Regions from separate parts of the Streptomyces sp. NPDC048462 genome, predicted to be linked through region 4. Evidence: riboswitches for the same ligand, from Rfam matches in the RefSeq annotation. Region 4 holds a riboswitch; each other region holds the start of a gene.
The links. A riboswitch is a leader RNA that binds a small molecule or an ion and turns the genes downstream of it on or off. The one in region 4 is predicted to bind cobalamin.
Positions count from the first base shown of each region.

Region 1: linked by a shared signal. The riboswitch ahead of metE (5-methyltetrahydropteroyltriglutamate--homocysteine S-methyltransferase) and the one ahead of ACGFU6_RS09530 ((2Fe-2S) ferredoxin domain-containing protein) in region 4 are both predicted to bind cobalamin.
Region 2: linked by a shared signal. The riboswitch ahead of ACGFU6_RS31555 (ribonucleoside-diphosphate reductase subunit alpha) and the one ahead of ACGFU6_RS09530 ((2Fe-2S) ferredoxin domain-containing protein) in region 4 are both predicted to bind cobalamin.
Region 3: linked by a shared signal. The riboswitch ahead of ACGFU6_RS06875 (CbtB-domain containing protein) and the one ahead of ACGFU6_RS09530 ((2Fe-2S) ferredoxin domain-containing protein) in region 4 are both predicted to bind cobalamin.

Region 1 covers NZ_JBICXG010000003.1:330,915-335,441, reverse strand. Annotated here, with positions in the region: gene ACGFU6_RS07505 (hypothetical protein) at 453-1,274, shown strand; cobalamin riboswitch at 1,370-1,586, shown strand; gene metE (5-methyltetrahydropteroyltriglutamate--homocysteine S-methyltransferase) at 1,746-4,064, shown strand; gene ACGFU6_RS07495 (Rieske 2Fe-2S domain-containing protein) at 4,291-4,527, shown strand, end outside.
Region 2 covers NZ_JBICXG010000026.1:25,109-29,635, reverse strand. Annotated here, with positions in the region: gene ACGFU6_RS31555 (ribonucleoside-diphosphate reductase subunit alpha) at 1-1,767, opposite strand, end outside; cobalamin riboswitch at 1,907-2,044, opposite strand; gene ACGFU6_RS31550 (GNAT family N-acetyltransferase) at 2,086-2,598, opposite strand; gene mctP (monocarboxylate uptake permease MctP) at 2,742-4,370, opposite strand; gene ACGFU6_RS31540 (DUF3311 domain-containing protein) at 4,367-4,527, opposite strand, start outside.
Region 3 covers NZ_JBICXG010000003.1:167,762-172,288, reverse strand. Annotated here, with positions in the region: gene ACGFU6_RS06895 (pirin family protein) at 1-104, opposite strand, end outside; gene ACGFU6_RS06890 (tetratricopeptide repeat protein) at 247-603, shown strand; gene ACGFU6_RS06885 (GNAT family N-acetyltransferase) at 716-1,222, shown strand; gene ACGFU6_RS06880 (CbtA family protein) at 1,315-2,088, opposite strand; gene ACGFU6_RS06875 (CbtB-domain containing protein) at 2,118-2,333, opposite strand; adenosylcobalamin (AdoCbl) riboswitch at 2,379-2,473, opposite strand; gene ACGFU6_RS06870 (histidine phosphatase family protein) at 2,597-3,181, shown strand; gene ACGFU6_RS06865 (family 16 glycosylhydrolase) at 3,377-4,279, shown strand; gene ACGFU6_RS06860 (RidA family protein) at 4,359-4,527, opposite strand, start outside.
Region 4 covers NZ_JBICXG010000004.1:229,257-233,783, reverse strand. Annotated here, with positions in the region: gene ACGFU6_RS09540 (ABC transporter ATP-binding protein) at 1-789, shown strand, start outside; gene ACGFU6_RS09535 ((2Fe-2S)-binding protein) at 955-1,650, opposite strand; gene ACGFU6_RS09530 ((2Fe-2S) ferredoxin domain-containing protein) at 1,647-2,039, opposite strand; cobalamin riboswitch at 2,101-2,223, opposite strand; gene ACGFU6_RS09525 (deoxynucleoside kinase) at 2,333-2,998, opposite strand; gene ACGFU6_RS09520 (alkyl/aryl-sulfatase) at 3,584-4,527, opposite strand, start outside.

The sequences.
Region 1 (4,527 bases), on a different contig from region 4:
CGTCCCACAGGAGCGGGAGTCACGCTCACCGAGGACGCGGGAGCGGGGAGCGGAACTACCGTTCTCCGGGCGGCCCCGAGCCCTCCGGCACCGCCCGGCAGCGGCGGCGGAACCCGGACCGAAGAGCCGGGCCGGCAGGTTCCTGGCGAACCCTTGCGAACCCTCCTCAACCGAGTTGCGCAGGTGCTAACTTGCAGCATCACGAAGGACGGCGCGGAGCACGGCACTCCGGGAATCACGTGTTGCCTCCGGCCGGGCCTCGCAGGTGCCACCGCCCCCGCAGCGATCAGGCATGACGCCGGACGCCCGGACCCAAACGCTGTCCCCACCGCCGTCACCACCATCACGGACATCACCGCCATCGCACCCATAGCGACGCTCGGGACGGTCCGGACCACCTGAACGATCTGGTCGATCCGGACGGGTCGGGGCCATCCACGGAAGGACAGCACATGGGCATGGACGTCGCGGTCGGCATGTTGATCATGTGGGCAGTGGGCAAGGCCAGGCGGGCGGGGGGCCAGCTCAACGGACTCACCGACCACACGATGGAGTTGCTGGTTCAACGGCTGTGGGAGCTGGTGGACGCCAAGCTGGGCGGCGATCCGGCGATCCAGCAGCTGGTGTCCGAGTCGCGGGAGAACGGCGACGCCACGGCTCCGGCACGCACGCGCGCCGAGAACGTCCTCCGGGACGCGGCGGACCAGGACCCCCGGTTCGCCGCGCAACTCGAGGCCATCCTGTCGAATGCGGGCGGCGGGAACACCTCCCCGCCGGCGGACTCCGAGCCCACCGGCATCCGGGCCGGCGGAGCCGTCGTCACGGGTGCCAACTTCGGCCGGATCAACGCCAATACCAGCATCAAGAACGTCGTCGCGCGGAATCCGCTGCCCACCCTCATCGTGGCCGTCCTGGTGCTCGTCGCGGCCTTCTTCGGCATACGGGCGATGATCCCGCCTTCCGGCAGCGGCGAAGAGGCACCGGGCTCCTCCGCGATGGTCGGCACCTGGAAGGCCGCCGGGTCCGCCGACCCCATGGTCTTCGGCCAGGACGGCACCTGCTCGGGCTTCTACTACGACAACGGCGCCCCGCTCGACATCGGCGGCCCGATGACCTGCTCCATCTCCAGCACCGCGGACGAGGACGGCCGCTACGCGTTCGTCGTGACGCAGAGCCCGAACAAGGCGACCTACCGGGTCGGCTTCGTCAACGATGCCCGCGCCGTCGTCTACTCGTCCACGGGACAGAAGATCTATGAGATGAGCCGCTTCTGACGGCCGGCGCCCGGGACGGAGCGCCGGCCCGCTCCCCTCGGTGACAGGCGTTCCGCAATGTGAACGGCTTGGCCCGGGGCGCCGGACGACGGTCTAGTGTGGTCCGTGCAGCTGGTTCGCCCTGTCCGCCAGACAGGCGCGTCGCAAGAGGGAACCCGGTGGAATTCCGGGACTGCCCCGCAGCGGTGAGTGGGAACGACCGCCGTCATACGCACTGGGTCCGGTTGGATCTGGGAAGCGACGGCCAGTAGGTGTCCGCCTCGGCGGATGTGCCCGCGAGTCCGAAGACCTGCCCGTTGCCCGCACGCGAACCCTCGCGTGCGGATACCCCGGTGACCTCGTGGGCGGGTCGGCGTACATATCGAGCGGTACACACGGCACATCGTCGGTGTGGTCCGTCCGGTTCGTCATCCCTTCGCGTCCGCGTCCCGTCCCGGGATGTTCAGGAGTCATCTCGCGAAGGAGATTTCCGTGACAGCCAAGCCCGCAGCCGCGGCAGCACGAGCCACCGTGTACGGCTACCCCCGCCAGGGACCGGACCGGGAACTGAAGAAGGCCGTCGAGGGTTACTGGAAGGGCCGTGTCGCCGCCGGCGCCCTCCGGGAGACCGCGGCCGGCCTGCGCCGCGCCAACTGGACGCGGCTGGCCGACGCCGGCGTCCACGAGGTGCCCACCGGCGACTTCTCGTACTACGACCACGTCCTGGACACCAGCGTCATGGTCGGCGCGATCCCCGCACGCCACCGAGCGGCCGTCGATGCCGACGCCCTGGACGGCTACTTCGCGATGGCCCGCGGCACCCAGGACGTGGCGCCGCTGGAGATGACCAAGTGGTTCGACACCAACTACCACTACCTCGTCCCCGAACTCGGTCCGGACACCGTCTTCAGCGCCGACTCCGCCAAGCAGGTAACGGAGTTGGGGGAGGCCCTCGCGCTCGGCCTCACCGCCCGGCCGGTGCTCGTCGGCCCGGTCACCTATCTCCTGCTGGCCAAGCCGGCCCCGGGGGTGCCGGACGGCTTCGAGCCGCTCACCCTGCTCGACCGGCTGCTTCCGGTCTACGCGGAGGTACTCGCCGATCTGCGTGCCGCCGGCGCGGAGTGGGTCCAACTGGACGAACCCGCGCTCGTCCAGGACCGCTCCCCCGCCGAGCTGAACGCGGTGGCCCGCGCCTACCGTGAGCTCGGCGGCCTCACCGACCGACCCAAGCTGCTCGTCGCCTCATACTTCGACCGGCTCGGTGAGGCCCTGCCCGTCCTGGCGAAGGCCCCGGTGGAGGGTCTGGCCGTGGACTTCACCGGCGCGGCGGCCGCCAACCTCGGCGACCTCGCCGCCGCGGGCGGGCTGCCCGGCAAGCGGCTCGTCGCCGGCGTCGTCAACGGACGCAACATCTGGATCAACGACTACGAGAAGTCCCTCTCCACCCTCGCCACCCTCCTGGGCCTGGCCGACAGCGTCGACGTGGCCGCGTCCTGCTCCCTGCTGCACGTCCCGCTCGACACGGCGCCCGAGAAGGACATCGACCCCCGGATCCTGCGCTGGCTCGCCTTCGCCGGGCAGAAGACCGCCGAGGTCGTCACACTGGCCAGGGCGCTGACCCGGGGCACCGGGGCCGTCGCCGCCGAGATCGCCGCCAACCGCGCCGCCCTCGCCTCCCGCCGGGACTCCCCCATCACCCGCGACCCCGCCGTACGGGCCAGGACCGCGGCCGTCACCGACGCGGACGGGCGGCGCTCCCAGCCGTACGCCGGGCGGACCGCCGCCCAGCGTGCCCGCCTCGGGCTGCCCCTGCTGCCCACGACGACCATCGGCTCCTTCCCGCAGACGAATGAACTGCGCACCGCACGGGCCGACCTCCGCGCGGGCCGGATCGACACCGCCGGCTACGAGGAGCGGATCAAGGACGAGATCCGGGAGGTCATCTCCTTCCAGGAGAAGACCGGCATCGACGTCCTGGTGCACGGCGAGCCCGAACGCAACGACATGGTGCAGTACTTCGCCGAACAGCTCACCGGCTACCTCGCCACCCGGCACGGCTGGGTCCAGTCCTACGGCACCCGCTACGTGCGCCCACCGGTCCTGGCCGGCGACATCTCCCGCACCGAGCCGATGACGGTGCGCTGGACGACGTACGCCCAGTCCCTCACCGACCGGCCCGTCAAGGGCATGCTCACCGGCCCCGTCACCATGCTCGCCTGGTCCTTCGTCCGCGACGACCAGCCACTCGGCGACACCGCGATGCAGGTCGCCCTCGCCCTGCGCGACGAGGTCAACGACCTTGAATCTGGTGGCACTTCGGTCATCCAGGTGGACGAACCCGCACTGCGCGAGACCCTGCCGCTACGGACGGCGGACCGCGCCGCCTACCTGGACTGGGCGACCGAGTCGTTCCGGCTCACCACCGGCGGGGTACGGCCGGACACCCAGATCCACACCCACATGTGCTACGCCGAGTTCGGCGACATCGTCCAGGCCATCGACGATCTGGACGCCGACGTCATCAGCCTGGAGGCCGCCCGTTCGCACATGCAGGTCGCCCGGGAACTGGCCGGACACGGCTACCCCCGCGAAGCCGGACCCGGCGTCTACGACATCCACTCCCCCCGGGTACCCGACGCCGACGAGGCCGCCGCCCTGCTCCGCAAGGGACTTGAGGCCATCCCCGCCGAACGCCTGTGGGTCAACCCCGACTGCGGCCTGAAGACCCGGGGCTGGACCGAGACCAGGGCGTCCCTGGAGAACCTCGTCACCGCGGCCCGAACCGTCCGGGGCGAACTGCCCGCCACCTGACCGGGAAGCGATGGGAGGGCCGGGGCACCCGCAGGGTGAGCGCTCGCGCGGGCGCCCCGGCCCGCCACCCGTTCCCCGCTCCCTGGCCGGCGCCTGCCCCTCGTCGTCAACTCATCGCGCACCGCTTCCCGTTCGGGTGGCACGCAATCTGTTGAGGGAATCGCGCGAAGGTCTGGGCAGCCTCCCGGCGAAAGATCCTGCAGGGGAAGTCGTCGGAGGGGAAGTCTTGGAAGTGTCACCCGAGTACGGGCGCACCATCAGCGAGGGTCCGACCCCGGCGGACGCCGCCGGTGCGCCCGCCCTGCCCTGTCCGAGCGGCTGGTCCGCGCTGGCGTTCTCGCACGAACTGCGGCCGGGCACCGTACTGACCCGGCCGCTGGCGGGCCAGGACGTCGTGCTGTACCGGCTGGGCAGCGGGGAGCTACGGGCCGTCCACCCGTACTGTCCGCACCTCGGTGCCCAT
Region 2 (4,527 bases), on a different contig from region 4:
CGGCCAGTTCAGCTCGGTCTCGTAGTGGTCGGGGTGCAGCACACCGCGCGCGGCCCGCGTCTCGGACCACGCGGGCAGCGGGCCCGAGCGTTCGGCCAGCTCGCAGGACGCCTCGTAGGCGGCGAGCATGATCCGCTCGGAGATCTTCGTGGAGAGCGCGCGGGCCTCGGGGGAGTCGAAGGGCAGCCGCAGCTGGAAGAAGACGTCCTGGAGACCCATCGCGCCCAGCCCCACCGGCCGCCAGCGGGCGTTGGACCGGCCGGCCTGCTCGGTCGGGTAGAAGTTGATGTCGACGACCCGGTCCAGGAAGGTCACGGCGGTGCGCACGGTGGCGTCCAGCCGTTCCCAGTCGATCGTGCCGCCCTCGACGAACGCGCCGAGGTTGACCGAACCCAGGTTGCAGACGGCCGTCTCGCCGTCGTCGGTGACTTCGAGGATCTCGGTGCACAGGTTCGAGGAGTGCACGACGCGGCCCGGCTCGGCGGTCTGGTTCGCGGTCCGGTTGGAGGCGTCCTTGAACGTCATCCAGCCCTGGCCGGTCTGGGCGAGGGTCCGCATCATCCGGCCGTACAGCTCACGGGCCGGCATCGTCTTGCGGGCCAGGCCCTTGGCCTCGGCCGCCCGGTAGGCGGCGTCGAACGCGTCGCCCCACAGGTCGACCAGCTCGGGCACGTCGGCCGGGGAGAACAGCGACCACTCGGTGTCCGCGTCCACCCGGCGCATGAACTCGTCCGGGATCCAGTGCGCCAGGTTCAGGTTGTGCGTGCGCCGCTGGTCCTCGCCCGTGTTGTCGCGCAGCTCCAGGAACTCCTCGATGTCCGCGTGCCAGGTCTCCAGGTAGACCGCGGCGGCGCCCTTGCGCCGGCCGCCCTGGTTGACCGCGGCGACGGAGGCGTCGAGCGTCTTGAGGAACGGCACGATGCCGTTGGAGTGCCCGTTGGTGCCCCGGATCAGCGAACCGCGGGCCCGGATGCGGGAGTACGAGAGGCCGATGCCACCCGCGTGCTTCGACAGCCGCGCCACCTGGTGGTAGCGGTCGTAGATCGAGTCCAGCTCGTCCAGCGGCGAGTCCAGCAGGTAGCAGGAGGACATCTGCGGGTGCCGGGTGCCGGAGTTGAAGAGCGTGGGGGAGGAGGGCAGGTAGTCCAGCCGGCTCATCAGCCGGTACAGGGCCGCGACCTCGTCCAGGGCGCGCTCGGAGTCGTCCTCCGCGAGCCCGGCGGCCACCCGCAGCATGAAGTGCTGCGGGGTCTCGACGACCTGGCGGGTGATCGGGTGGCGCAGCAGGTAGCGGCTGTGCAGGGTGCGCAGCCCGAAGTAGCCGAACCGGTCGTCGGCGCCGTCGGTGAGGGCCCGGTCGACCAGCGCGTCGAGAGCGGCCGCGTGCAGCGTCACGAACTCGGCGGTGCGGTCCGCGATCAGGCCTTCGCGGTGGCCCACGGCGACGGACGCGGAGAAGGACGTCGCGCCCTGGCCGGCCGCCTCGTCCGCGATGGTGCGGGTGAGGAGGCGGGCGGCGAGCCGGGAGTAGGCGGGATCCTCGGAGATCAGGCCCGCCGCGGCCTCGGTGGCCAGCGAGCTCAGCTCGGCCTCGTCCGACCGGGCGTTGCGGCCGCGCAGCGCGGCGCCGGCGACGCGTCCGGGGTCGGTGTCGGGCAGGTCCGCGGTGAGGGCGGTGAGGGTCCGCAGAAGTGCGGTGCCCGGTCCGTCGCTCGTGGGTCCCGTTGATTCGGCCGCTGAAACCGGATCGGCTGGCGCGATGGTCACGTGGTGCTCTCCCTCGCTCGGCTCTGGGCCGGCGGGGGAGCGGGGCAGCCGGGCGGAGCGGGGCCCGGTCGGGGCAGCACTCCGTGCGGCGTCCACCGGCCCATCCACGAGGCCCGGACGTCTGGGCATCCGGTTCGGTCGAGCCGGATGCGCTGTCGGCAGGTCCTCGGACTCGGAGGTGCGCAAAAGCACACCGAATACACCGTTGCGGGACAGTTCCGGATTCGCACCGGATTTCCCTGCGGCGACAGCGAGCACGAGCATACATGTGGGGGCCGCTGGATGAGGCAGCCCCCACATGTTGTGTCGCGTGACCGATCAAGAGACCGCCGGGAACTCCAGGCGGTATGTCAGCAGCGAGAGCCCTTCGATGGGATACCAGTCCTTTTCGGGGGTCCGGACGAAGCCGAGGCGCCCGTAGATCCTATGGGCCCCGCGCATCGCCGGCTGCGTCGACAGGACGATGCCGGTGACCCCCGGGGTGGCTCGTGCGCGGTCGATACAGGCCCGGACGAGCGCCTCGCCCGCCCCGGCCCCACGTGCCTCGCGCGAGACCGCGAGCATCCGGAACTCGGCCTCGTCCGGCGCCGCGATGTCGGCCCAGCGGTTGCCCGGCGGCGCGTAGGTGACCCCGCCGAGGACCCGGCCCCGCGCGTCCGCCGCGACGAGCACCTCGGCCTCGGCGGCCCGCCGGGGGACGTCGCGCAGTTGCACCAGATACGGGTCGTCGGCGCCGAAGTCCAGCAGCCCGTCCCCGAGATAGGCCTCGGCGGTGATCTCGCCGAGGGCGGCGTACTCGGCGGGCTCGACCGGCCTGATGGTTATGTCCATGCACGGAAGTCTGCCGCACCCGCGGGCGGCGCCGGCACGGGTTTTCCCCGGCGGCTCCGGCGGCGCTGCCCGAGGGTTCCCCGGACGCGCGAACGGGCCGCCGCTCCCCACGTGCTGGGGTGCGGCGGCCCGTGGCGCCTCGGTCAGTGACCGCCGGGCGCACCGGCCGTGGCCGGCGGGAGCTCCGTCTTCACGCCCGGGTCGCCCGCGTCGGCGGTGTAGTCGGCGGGAGAGGTCTCGTCGATCCCCGCAGGCGCCTTCACGGCGTTCAGGACGAAGGTGAGGACGACGGTCACCACGACGTTCAGCACGAACGCCGTCAGGCCGATGTAGCCGATCTCGCCGATGCCCGGGATCTCCTTGGACGAGCCGCCGAAGTGCGCCTGGGTGGGGCTGGCGACCCCGTAGGCCGCGGCCGTTCCGTAGACCATGCCGACCGCCCAGCCCGCGAGCAGCGCCCAGCGGTGGAACCACCGGGTGAAGAGGCCGCCGACCAGGGCGGGCATCGTCTGGAGGATCCAGATCCCGCCGAGCAGCTGGAAGTTGATCGCGACCGTCTTGTCCATGGTGAGGACGAACGCGAGCGCGCCGACCTTCACCAGCAGCGACACCAGCTTGGAGACCTTGGTCTCCTGGGCGGGCGTCGCGTCGGGCTTGATGAAGTCCTTGTAGATGTTCCGGGTGAAGAGGTTCGCCGCCGCGATCGACATGATCGCCGCGGGGACCAGGGCGCCGATGCCGATGGCGGCGAACGCCACGCCCGCGAACCAGTCGGGGAACATGTTCTCGAAGAGCTGCGGGATGGCCAGCTGGCCGTTGTCCACCTTGACCCCGGCGGCGATCGCCATGAAGCCGAGCAGCGCGAGCAGCCCCAGCATCAGCGAGTACAGCGGCAGGATCGTGGTGTTGCGGCGGATCACGTTGCGGCTGCGGCTGGAGAGCGTCGCCGTGATGGAGTGCGGGTACATGAAGAGCGCCAGCGCCGAGCCCAGCGCCAGCGTGGCGTAACCCCACTGGCCGTCCACGCCGGGCGCGAGCGCACCGGTCGGCTTGGAGCCCGGCGGGCCGTTGAACTTCTCCTGCGCGGCGGCGAAGATGTCGTCGAAGCCGCCGAGCTTGATCGGGATGTAGATGATCGCCACGAGGATGACCAGGTAGATCAGCCCGTCCTTGACGAACGCGATCAGCGCGGGTGCGCGCAGGCCCGAGGAGTACGTGTACGCGGCGAGCACCGCGAACGCGATCAGCAGCGGCAGGTCCTTGACGAACCAGTTGGTGTCCTCGCCGCCGCCGACGCCCATCACGTCCAGCACCGCCTGGATGCCGACGAGCTGGAGCGCGATGTACGGCATGGTGGCGAGGATGCCGGTGACCGCGACGGCCAGCGAGAGCCCCTTGGAGCCGAACCGGCCCCGGACGAAGTCCGAGGTGGTGACGTAGCCGTGCTTGTGCGAGACCGACCACAGGCGCGGCAGGAAGGTGAAGATCAGCGGGTACACCAGGATGGTGTAGGGCACCGCGAAGAAGCCGGCCGCGCCGGCCGCGTAGATCGCCGCCGGTACGGCCACGAAGGTGTACGCGGTGTAGAGGTCGCCGCCGAGCAGGAACCAGGTGACCCAGGTGCCGAAGGACCGTCCGCCCAGGCCCCATTCGTCGAGGCTGGCCTCGTTCTCCGCCTTGCGCCACCGGGCGGCCATGAAGCCGACGACCGTGACGGCCAGGAAGAAGAAGATGAAGACGCCGAGCGCGATGCCGTTCACGCCGTCCTTCATGCGGACGCACCCCCCTTGCGGGCGCGCTGGTCACGCTGCCACAGCTTGTACGCGATCATCGTGAGTGCGGTCGAGATGAGCACCCAGAGCATCTGGTACCAGTAGAAGAACGGGATGCCGATGAAGGTCGGGTCGATCTTGGCGTACGAACTCACCC
Region 3 (4,527 bases), on a different contig from region 4:
AGCTTCACGCGACGCGGGGTGAGGAGTTCACGTACCGGTTCGGCCACGACGAAGCCGCGCCCTCCGCAGGCGGAGGGAACTGCCTGGCGATCCAGATTGCTCATGGCGCTCAACCTATTCCCGTACGGGCCCGGCCGGACGGCACCCACGCCGAATATTTAGTGGAATGTTAAACCATCTGGGAGTGTTGTGACCATCGACGCATCCGGGACGGGCCCGGCGGCGAGCCTCGACCGGGGAGGACGAATGAGCGACACCTACTACGAGTTCGGTACCGCAGCCGAGCGGTGGGAGCGCGCGCAGTTCTTCTTCGAATCGAAGGAGTACCTGGTCGCGGCCCGGATCCTGGGCGGGCTGGTCGAGGAGGTGCCGGAGCAGGTCGCCCCGCGCCTGCTGCTGGCGAGGGCCTACTACCACTCGGCGCGGCTCGGCCGGGCCGAGACGGAGCTGCGGGCGGTGCTGGAGCTCGATCCCGTCGAGCACTACGCCCGGCTGATGCTCGGCCGCACGCTGGAGCGCCAGGGGCGGCAGACCGAGGCGTCGACGCACCTGCGGGTGGCGGCCGCGCTGTCCGGGGACTTCACCCCGGCAGGCGGCGCGTAGCCGCAGGTCGACCGAGGGCGCCGGCGGTCGGCGAAGCATGCGGTAAGGGCGGGCGGTCACCAGGAGATATCCGGGTGCGGCCCGCCCGGACCGCGTGATAGTCCACTGCGTCATGACCGTTATCGATACCCCGCGCCTCCTGCTCCGCGCGATGAGCGCATCCGACGTCGAGCACGTGGTGGAGGGCCGGCCACCGGAAGGCGTCCGGTGGGCGGCCGGATACCCGTCCCCGGGCGAGCGGGCGGCGGCCGCGCGCGTCGTGCGCACCATCGCCGAGACCGGGGATCCGACTCCGTTCGGCTCGTACGAGATACGGCTCGGTGCGGACGGGCCGGTGATCGGCGGGCTGGGGTTCCACGGAGTTCCCGACGAGGCCGGACACGTCACGATCGGCTACGGGCTCGTGCCCTCGGTCCGCGGCATGGGGTACGCCTCCGAGGCGCTCCGCGCGCTGCTGCGGTTCGCCCGCGACCGGGGCGTCGCCTGCGTGCACGGGGACACCGACCTCGACAACATCGCCTCCCAGCGCGTCATGACGGCCGCGGGGATGCGCCTGGTGCGTGAGGACTCCCTGCTGAAGCACTACCGCGTGGACTGGGACGGTCCCGCGGAGCGGTGACGCGCACCGGCCCGTGGCGCGGCGGAACCCGCGAGAAGAACTCACCTCGCGGGTTCCGGCGCCGCACGGGCCCGACGGCACGTCCGGGCGGGTCAGCGCGCCGCGGCCGCGGCGCGTTCCGCCGTTCCGCTTCCGGCCCGGGCAGGCTGTGCCCTCGGCACCAGCAGCCGTTCGGTGAGGTAGCCGAAGAGCAGCCCGAAGGTGGTCCACAGCGTGACCTGGACCGCGAGCGTGGCCAGCCTGAACTGCCACAGCAGGGTGGCCGGGAAGTCCTTTCCGACCTCGTTGAACGAGGGCAGGAAGACGTACGCGAGACCGATGAGCAGCACGTATCCGGCCGCTGCGGCGATCGTCGCGTTCCAGGCGCCCAGGCGGGGTGCCAGCCGCTTGCCGAGGATGACGGCGGCGACGGCCAGCAGCACGCTGAGGGCGACCATCAGGAAGAACAGTGCCGTGCGTCTGCCGATCGTGTCGGGGTTGCCGACGGCCGGCGGGTTCGCCGGGTACTTCAGGAACGGCACGACGTACACGGCCAGCAGGGCCGCGCCCGCGATCAGCGCCGCGGTGGCGCGCGGGCCGAAGCGGCCCGTCCGGCCGAGTGCGTAGCAGAAGACGAGTGCGGCGATGCCGCCGATGGCCACCCCGAAGACGAGTACGCCGGTGGCGAGTCCCGCGGTGGACTGCATGGTGCGGCTGACGAGTTCCTCGCCGCCGCCGTGGTCGTGGCTGTGCGCCTCCTCGAGGGCGATGGCGGCGTCCACCCGGGACTCGCCGAGGAAGTAGGCGACGGCCAGCGCGAGCGCGCCCGCGACGAGGCCGGCCAGCATGCCGCGGACCAGCAGAGCTCTGACAGATATGGAGTTCATGAGGGATTCCCCTGGATCAGCCCGGTGGGTCAGTGGCAGGGGAAACCGAGCAGGTGACGGCCGTCGTGGACCCACTCGTGCACGCCCGCGCCCGAGATGACGGAGGTGGCGCCCTGCTCGGCGCCGACGAAGTACAGCAGGATCAGCATGAGGATGCCGAAGAAGACCGCCCAAGGGGCGATGGCCTTCAGCGAGATGGGAGTGATGGCGGGTGCGCCGGTGGCGGGGGCAGCAGTCTGTGCCATGGCAGAACCTCCTGTGGGAACACGCGTCCCGATCGTGGTGCCTGAGACGAAGGTGCTGGGTCTGACTTCCCCGCACAGGTGCGGGTTCACAGTGGCGCGACCGTGCCGGATTCTCACCGGACTTCCGTCACACCCTCGTCGTGTCGTCGCGACCATACCGCCTGGGCGTGGGCGCCGCCATGGTGCGGTCCGGGCATCCGGGAAGCCCGGATGCCATGGTGTGGTTGGCCAAGTGGCCACCGTTCAGGGAGTTGAGAGCAGTAATGACGGTACGGGTGATGTTGATCTCACCGGCGATGAACGCGGCGCTGCGCGAGGCCCGGTTCGCCGGTGACGCGCCGCTGGACGACGCCGGGCTCCGGCAGGCGCGGGACGCCGCGCCCGCCGTGCCCTCGGCGGCCAGGCACGTGCGCGGCCCGTCCATGCGCTGCACCGCGACCGCGGACGCGCTGGGACTCCGCTCCGATCCCGAACCCGCCCTGCGGGACTGGGAGATGGGCCGCTGGACCGGCGCCCGGCTGACCGAGGTGAGCACGGACGAGCCGGACGGGGTGGCCGCCTGGCTGACCGATCCTGCCGCCGCGCCGCACGGGGGTGAGTCCCTGCTGGAACTGTGCGCGCGGGTGGGCTCGTGGCTCGACTCCCCGCACAGGAGCGACGACGGGCAGGTGCTGGCGGTGGCCGAGCCCGCCGTGATCCGCGCTGCGGCTGTCCACGCGCTGGACCTCCCGCCGCAGGCCTTCTGGCGGCTGGACGTGGCACCGCTGACGGTCACGGAGCTCAGCGGCAGGTCGGGGCGGTGGAACCTGCGCTGCGGCCGGCCGCTCCCGGCGGCACCGGAGAGCTGACGAACGCGGCGACGGGGCGGTAGGCCGGTGCGTGCAAGAACTGTGGTCTGCCAAGAGCCTTGACACGCTCTTGGTTCACTTCTTAAATCACGAAGTGAACTAAGGCCGCAACTCCCCCACGTGGCCGCCATGCCCCCACTTGTCATATGCATGGTGAGTCACATTCCCTCCGTCCCGTACGGAAAGGAAATCCACATGAGCTCCCCCCACCTGACCAGGCGCCTCCTGGTCTCCGCACTCTCGGTACTCGCCCTCGTCTCCGCCACCTCCGGCCTCGCCTCCGGCGCCCCCATGCCGTCTCCGGCCTCGAAGGGATCCGTCACCACGCAGGCGTCCGCCGCCGCCGCGACGTTCACCGACGACTTCGACGGAGCCGCAGGTTCCGCCGTTGACGGCGGCAAGTGGCAGATCGAGACCGGTGACAACGTCGACAACCACGAGCGGCAGTACTACACCGCCGGGAACAGCAACGCGGCGCTGGACGGCCAGGGTCATCTGGTCATCACCGCGCGCAAGGAGAACCCGAACAACTACCAGTGCTGGTACGGCACCTGCGAGTACACCTCGGCGCGGCTGAACACCTCGGGCAAGTTCACCCAGACCTACGGCCACGTCGAGGCCCGGATGAAGATCCCGCGCGGCCAGGGCATGTGGCCCGCCTTCTGGATGCTCGGCGACGACATCGGACAGGTCGGCTGGCCCAACTCCGGCGAGATCGACATCATGGAGAACGTCGGCTTCGAACCCAGCACCGTCCACGGCACCCTGCACGGCCCCGGCTACTCCGGCTCCGCCGGCATCGGCGCCGGCTACAGCCTCCCCGGCGGCCAGGCCTTCGCCGACGACTTCCACACCTTCGCCATCGACTGGGCCCCCGATTCCGTCACCTGGTCCGTCGACGGCAACGTCTACCAGCACCGCACCCCCGCCGACACCGGCGGCAACACCTGGGCCTTCAACAAGCCCTTCTTCCTCATCCTCAACCTCGCCGTCGGCGGCTACTGGCCCGGCGACCCCGACGGCAACACCACCTTCCCCCAGCAACTCGTCGTCGACCACGTCCGCGTCACCACCAGCGACACCCAGCCCCCGGCCTGAGCGAAGAGGTCCCGCCGGGCGGTCGCCCGGCGGGACCGCGTGCGCCGCCTGCGGCGCGGCCGTGAGCCCTGGCGCGGCTTCAGCCGCGAAGAGAAGCGGGTCGTTGTCCAGCGCTCGGCGCCACGGCCAGGGCGTCGATCTCGACCCGGAAGTCCGGGTGAACCAGGCCGGCGACCCCCACCAAGGAGCAAGCGGGCGGGTTCTCCGCGTCCTGGTGCTCGTCCCGCACTTTGCGGAACGCGCCCAGG
Region 4 (4,527 bases):
GAACTGCGCGTCGAGTGCGTCACGCTCACGGCCGGGGCCCGGCGACTGGTCCACGACGTCACGCTCACGGCCCGCCCCGGGGAGACGATCGGCCTCGTCGGACCGAACGGCAGCGGCAAGTCCAGCCTGCTGCGCGCCGTCTACCGCATACTGCGGCCGGCAGCCGGAACGGTCCGCGTCGACGGCGAAGACACCTGGTCACTGCCACCGCGCCGGCTGGCGCGCACCCTGGCCGCAGTGGTGCAGGACACTCCGTCCGGCCTCGATCTGAGCGTGCGTGAAGTCGTCGCGATGGGCCGCACCCCGCACAAGCGACTGCTGTCGGGCGACACGACCGAGGACGCCGCGCTGATCGAGGCCGCACTCGTCTCGGTCGACGCCGTCCCCCTGGCCGGCCGCGCCTTCGACCGGCTCTCCGGCGGCGAGCGCCAACGGGTGCTGATCGCCCGCGCGCTGGCTCAGGAGCCGTCGCTGCTCGTCCTGGACGAACCGACCAACCACCTCGACATCCGGCACCAGTTGGAGATCCTGGCCGTGCTGCGCCGGCTGCCCGCGACGGTCCTCGTCGCCCTGCACGACCTCAACCTGGCCGCGTACTACTGCGATCGCCTGTTCGTTCTGTGCGACGGCGGTGTCGTCGCGTCCGGTGCTCCGCACGAGGTGCTCACTCCGCGCCTGCTCGCGGAGGTCTACGAGGTGACCGCCGAGGTCGCGGTGCATCCTCGCACGGGCCGTCCCCAGGTGACGTTCCTGCCGGCGGACGTGCCTGTGCCCGACGCGAACCGGTGACCGGGCGTCCTGGGTCAACTGGACGCCGGTGCCGGGGTACGAGCCGCGGCGCCGGATCCGGGACGCCGGGCCCACCGCGACACCGGCTGCCCGCGTCGCGGTGAGCGGATCCCGGGCACGTTCGGCAGCGGGCGGAGCGGGCCCCTGTGGCCTGCTCCGCTCCGGTCACCGGGCCAGGCAGCAGTCACCGCACTTCGCACCGTTCAAGGCCCGGTAGTACAGACAGCAGCTCCGCCGCCGGAACGTCAGCTCGGGGCCGGTGACCTCGCCCGTACCCAACAGCCGCCCCGTCTGAAGGAGTTCCCTGGTCAGCCCGGTGAGCGGTGCCCGCAGGTCGGGCCGGGACCTGAGCAGCTGCGCCGCCGAACCGACCAGCGCGGAAGCCGAGTTACCCGCGAGCAGGCGGGGAGCCACCTTGACGGGCAGGCCCCGCTCCACACCCTCCAGAACACCGTCCGCCTGAGCGCGGACGGCATCGGCGAGCGACGACGCCGGCTGCGGAGCACGGCTGCCCCGAGGCTCGGCCAGCCGGAGCGCCGCACTGTCACCGGCCCATTCCACGGTGGTCGTCTCCGGCACGATCCCGTGCAACAGCGCGCAGGCGAGAACCGGTGACCACAGGCGGGCCGCGAGCCCGAGATGGGCGATGGAGACTCCGACGCGGGCCTCGGCGGTGGCGTAGCGTTCATTGACCGTCCTGGCCCGCGCGCCGAACCCTTCCCGTGTGAGCCCTCCTGCACCGGACCCGGGCCCCCGGGCCGTGTCCAGGACGAAGAATCCGCCCATCCGCGCCACGTCGCGCAGCGCCACGACGACCTCGTGCGCCGGTACCGCGTCCGCCGCGCGCCCACCGCTGGTCATGAGGTCGCCGTCCTCACGCGGCGCGGCGGGTCGATCAGATAGAGGTCGAGGATGCCGGGACGGTCCGCGACACCCGGCCCGCCGGCCCGCACCCAATCCACTATGTCCTCGGTGGCATTGGGGTCGTTGACCAGGCCGAGCCAGACCGGCCGGGCTCCTGCCGCCCGCCCGACGGCAGAAGGCTGTACGACGATGACGTTGGCCTGCTCACAGAGGTCCAGGCAGTCGGAGGTCCGCACCGGGGCGATCTCCCGCAACCGCGCGGTCTGCGCGGGGTGATCGCCCCGCACCTTGACCGTGCCGCAGCAGCAGTCGCGGCACACCACCACCCGGCAGGGGACCGTCCGGTCCGACGTCGGCGCGTTCTCGTCGACTGGCCGCTCAGGCATGCCGCATCCTCCCTCTTGCCGGGGAGTTCCGCCCCGGGGTCCTTCGAGGAGGCGACAGCGTGAGTCTCCTGGCTCTCGGGTCCGTGCTCGTCCCGGCCTTCCCGCCCTCGCGGGGCAGTGGCGCATCGGGATCCGCTCGCCGATCACAGTGGCGGTACCGCACCGGATTCCCACCGGTTTCCTCGGGCCGCCGTCGCCCATGTCCGCAGCCCATCATGTCACCCGCCCCACGGTGGCAGGAGCCCGGCCGGACGGCGTACCGGGACACCTCCGTGCCCGGCCACCGGGCGGCATCAGGGGCGCCGTGACCTCGCCAGCGCCAGGGCGTCAGTGACTTCCCGGACCACGCGCTCCGCGTCCTCGGGGCTGTTGACCACGTCGGTGTCGTTCATGTCGACCACGACGACGTCACTGGCGCGGTAGTGCTCGCGCACCCAGTCGTCGTACCCCGACCACAGCGTCCGGTAGTACCCGACGAGACTCCGGTCCTGTTCGAAATCGCGTCCCCGCAGCCCGATGCGGTGCAGTACCGTCTCGAAGTCCGCCCGGAGATACACCATGAGATCGGGTGCTTTGCGGTAGGGCAGGCCGTCGATCTCGCGCATCATCTCCGCGAGCAGCCCCTCGTACACCCGCATCTCAAGGGAACTGATCCTGCCGAGGTCGTGGTTGACCTTGGCGAAGTACCAGTCCTCGTAGATGGAGCGGTCGAGCACGTTGTCGTCCTGCTTGTACGCGTCTTTGATCGCGGCGAAACGCGTCTGCAGGAAGTAGAGCTGGAGGAGGAAGGGGTACCGCCTCGCCTCTATCTCTTCGGGGCCGGCCGTGTAGAAGAGCGGCAGAATCGGATTGTCCTCCACGCTCTCGTAGAAGACCCTGCTCCCCAGCTCCTTGGCGATCAGTTCGGCGACACTCGTCTTTCCGATCCCGATCATGCCGCCGACGCAGATCACTGCCATACCTCGAATCTTTCTCGGAGTTGCCCATGCCGGAGGGCTGCACAGGATCCAGGGCGTGATGCAGACCCCGTCGATGCTCGCTGCCCCGACGGGGGACGACTTGCCCGAAGAGGCTCCTGTCGCCCATCAGAACGAGCGTCGCGAGCGTCATTTCAGCGTCAGGTATCGCCCGCAACGCACACCCTATGCGCCGGAGCGAAACCTCAGGTCAGTCGTCCTTCTTCACCGGCTCCATGATCGCCGCGCACTCCACGTGATGCGTCATCGCGAAACAGATGCGGGCCGCCGGGCTGCTGGCCCGGCACCGCAGGCGACGGCTCGCAGCCTGACCACCACACCCATGGTGCCCGTCAAAGCGGAACAAGCCCAGTTCAGGGCGGCGCATCCACACCTTGGCCTGTCAGAGGCTCCTCTTGGGGATGGGGCAGTGGACGCCTTCGACGATGTCGACGGCTGAGCGGAACGTCGTGGCGGGGAGTGACTTCACACAGGCGAGGCCGGAGCCGGCCTCAACGTTGGCCGTCAGGTACGCGGCTGAGAGCCGCGAGCCGGTCGCGCCGGCCGCCGGGCGTGAGCACGCCTCATTCAGGGCGTCACGATGTCGAAGTTGGGGTCGAACGTGTCGATGAGCTCGGCCAGCGCCGGCAGAACGGTGCCGTCGCCGTCGAGGCGGATTTTCCCGGACTCGGCGAGCGTGGCCGCGCTCGCCGGGTTCAGCAGAACACTCACCAGGGCCGCCTTGGTTCCCGTGACGGTGAGCTGCGTGTCGGGGGACGCGCCGCGGCGGGCGTTGAGGACGCCGCGCGCGACCCACATCGTCCATGTCTCGTCGCTGTCCTTGAAGGAGAAGTCGATGCGCAGGTCGGCCTCTGCGGCTTTGTCGCCGATCAGGTGGACGGCGGCGTAGTCGAAGAGGATGTCGATGGGCATGGCGAAGATCGTGTCGGGGCTGGCCGTGGCGAATGTGGCGGGCTGGACACCCTCGCGCAGTTCCCTGGCCGCGGTGAGGAAGATGCCGCGCCACTGCGGTCCCTCGGCCTGGTAGCCCATCTGCTCGTACGCGTCGGCCTGGAGGTCGCGGGCCGCCCGGTTGTCCGGCTGCGCGAAGACGAGAGTGTGCAGGATCTGGGCCGCCCAGCGGTAGTCGCCCGCGTCGAGGGCCCGCTGCCCCTCGGCCATGACCTGGTCCGCGCCGATCAGGTCGACGAAGCGGCGGGCCGACTCGGTCGGCGGGTGGGGGTGGAGGGAGACGGGGTCGCCGTCCCACATGCCGAGTTCCTTGGTGAACACCGCGCGGACGTCGTGGTGCAGCGTGCCGTGGTAGCCGCGGTTGAACCACTTGCGGCCCAGCTCCGCCGGCAGCTCGATGACTTCGGCTGCCTCCAGGGGCGTGTATCCCTTGTTCGCGAGGCGCAGCGCCTGGTCGTGGATGTACTTGTAGGTGTCGCGCTGTGACGCCAGGAAGGAGGTCACCGCTTCGTTCTCCCACACCGGCCAGGTGTGCGGGCCGTAATGCACCTGTGCCTCGT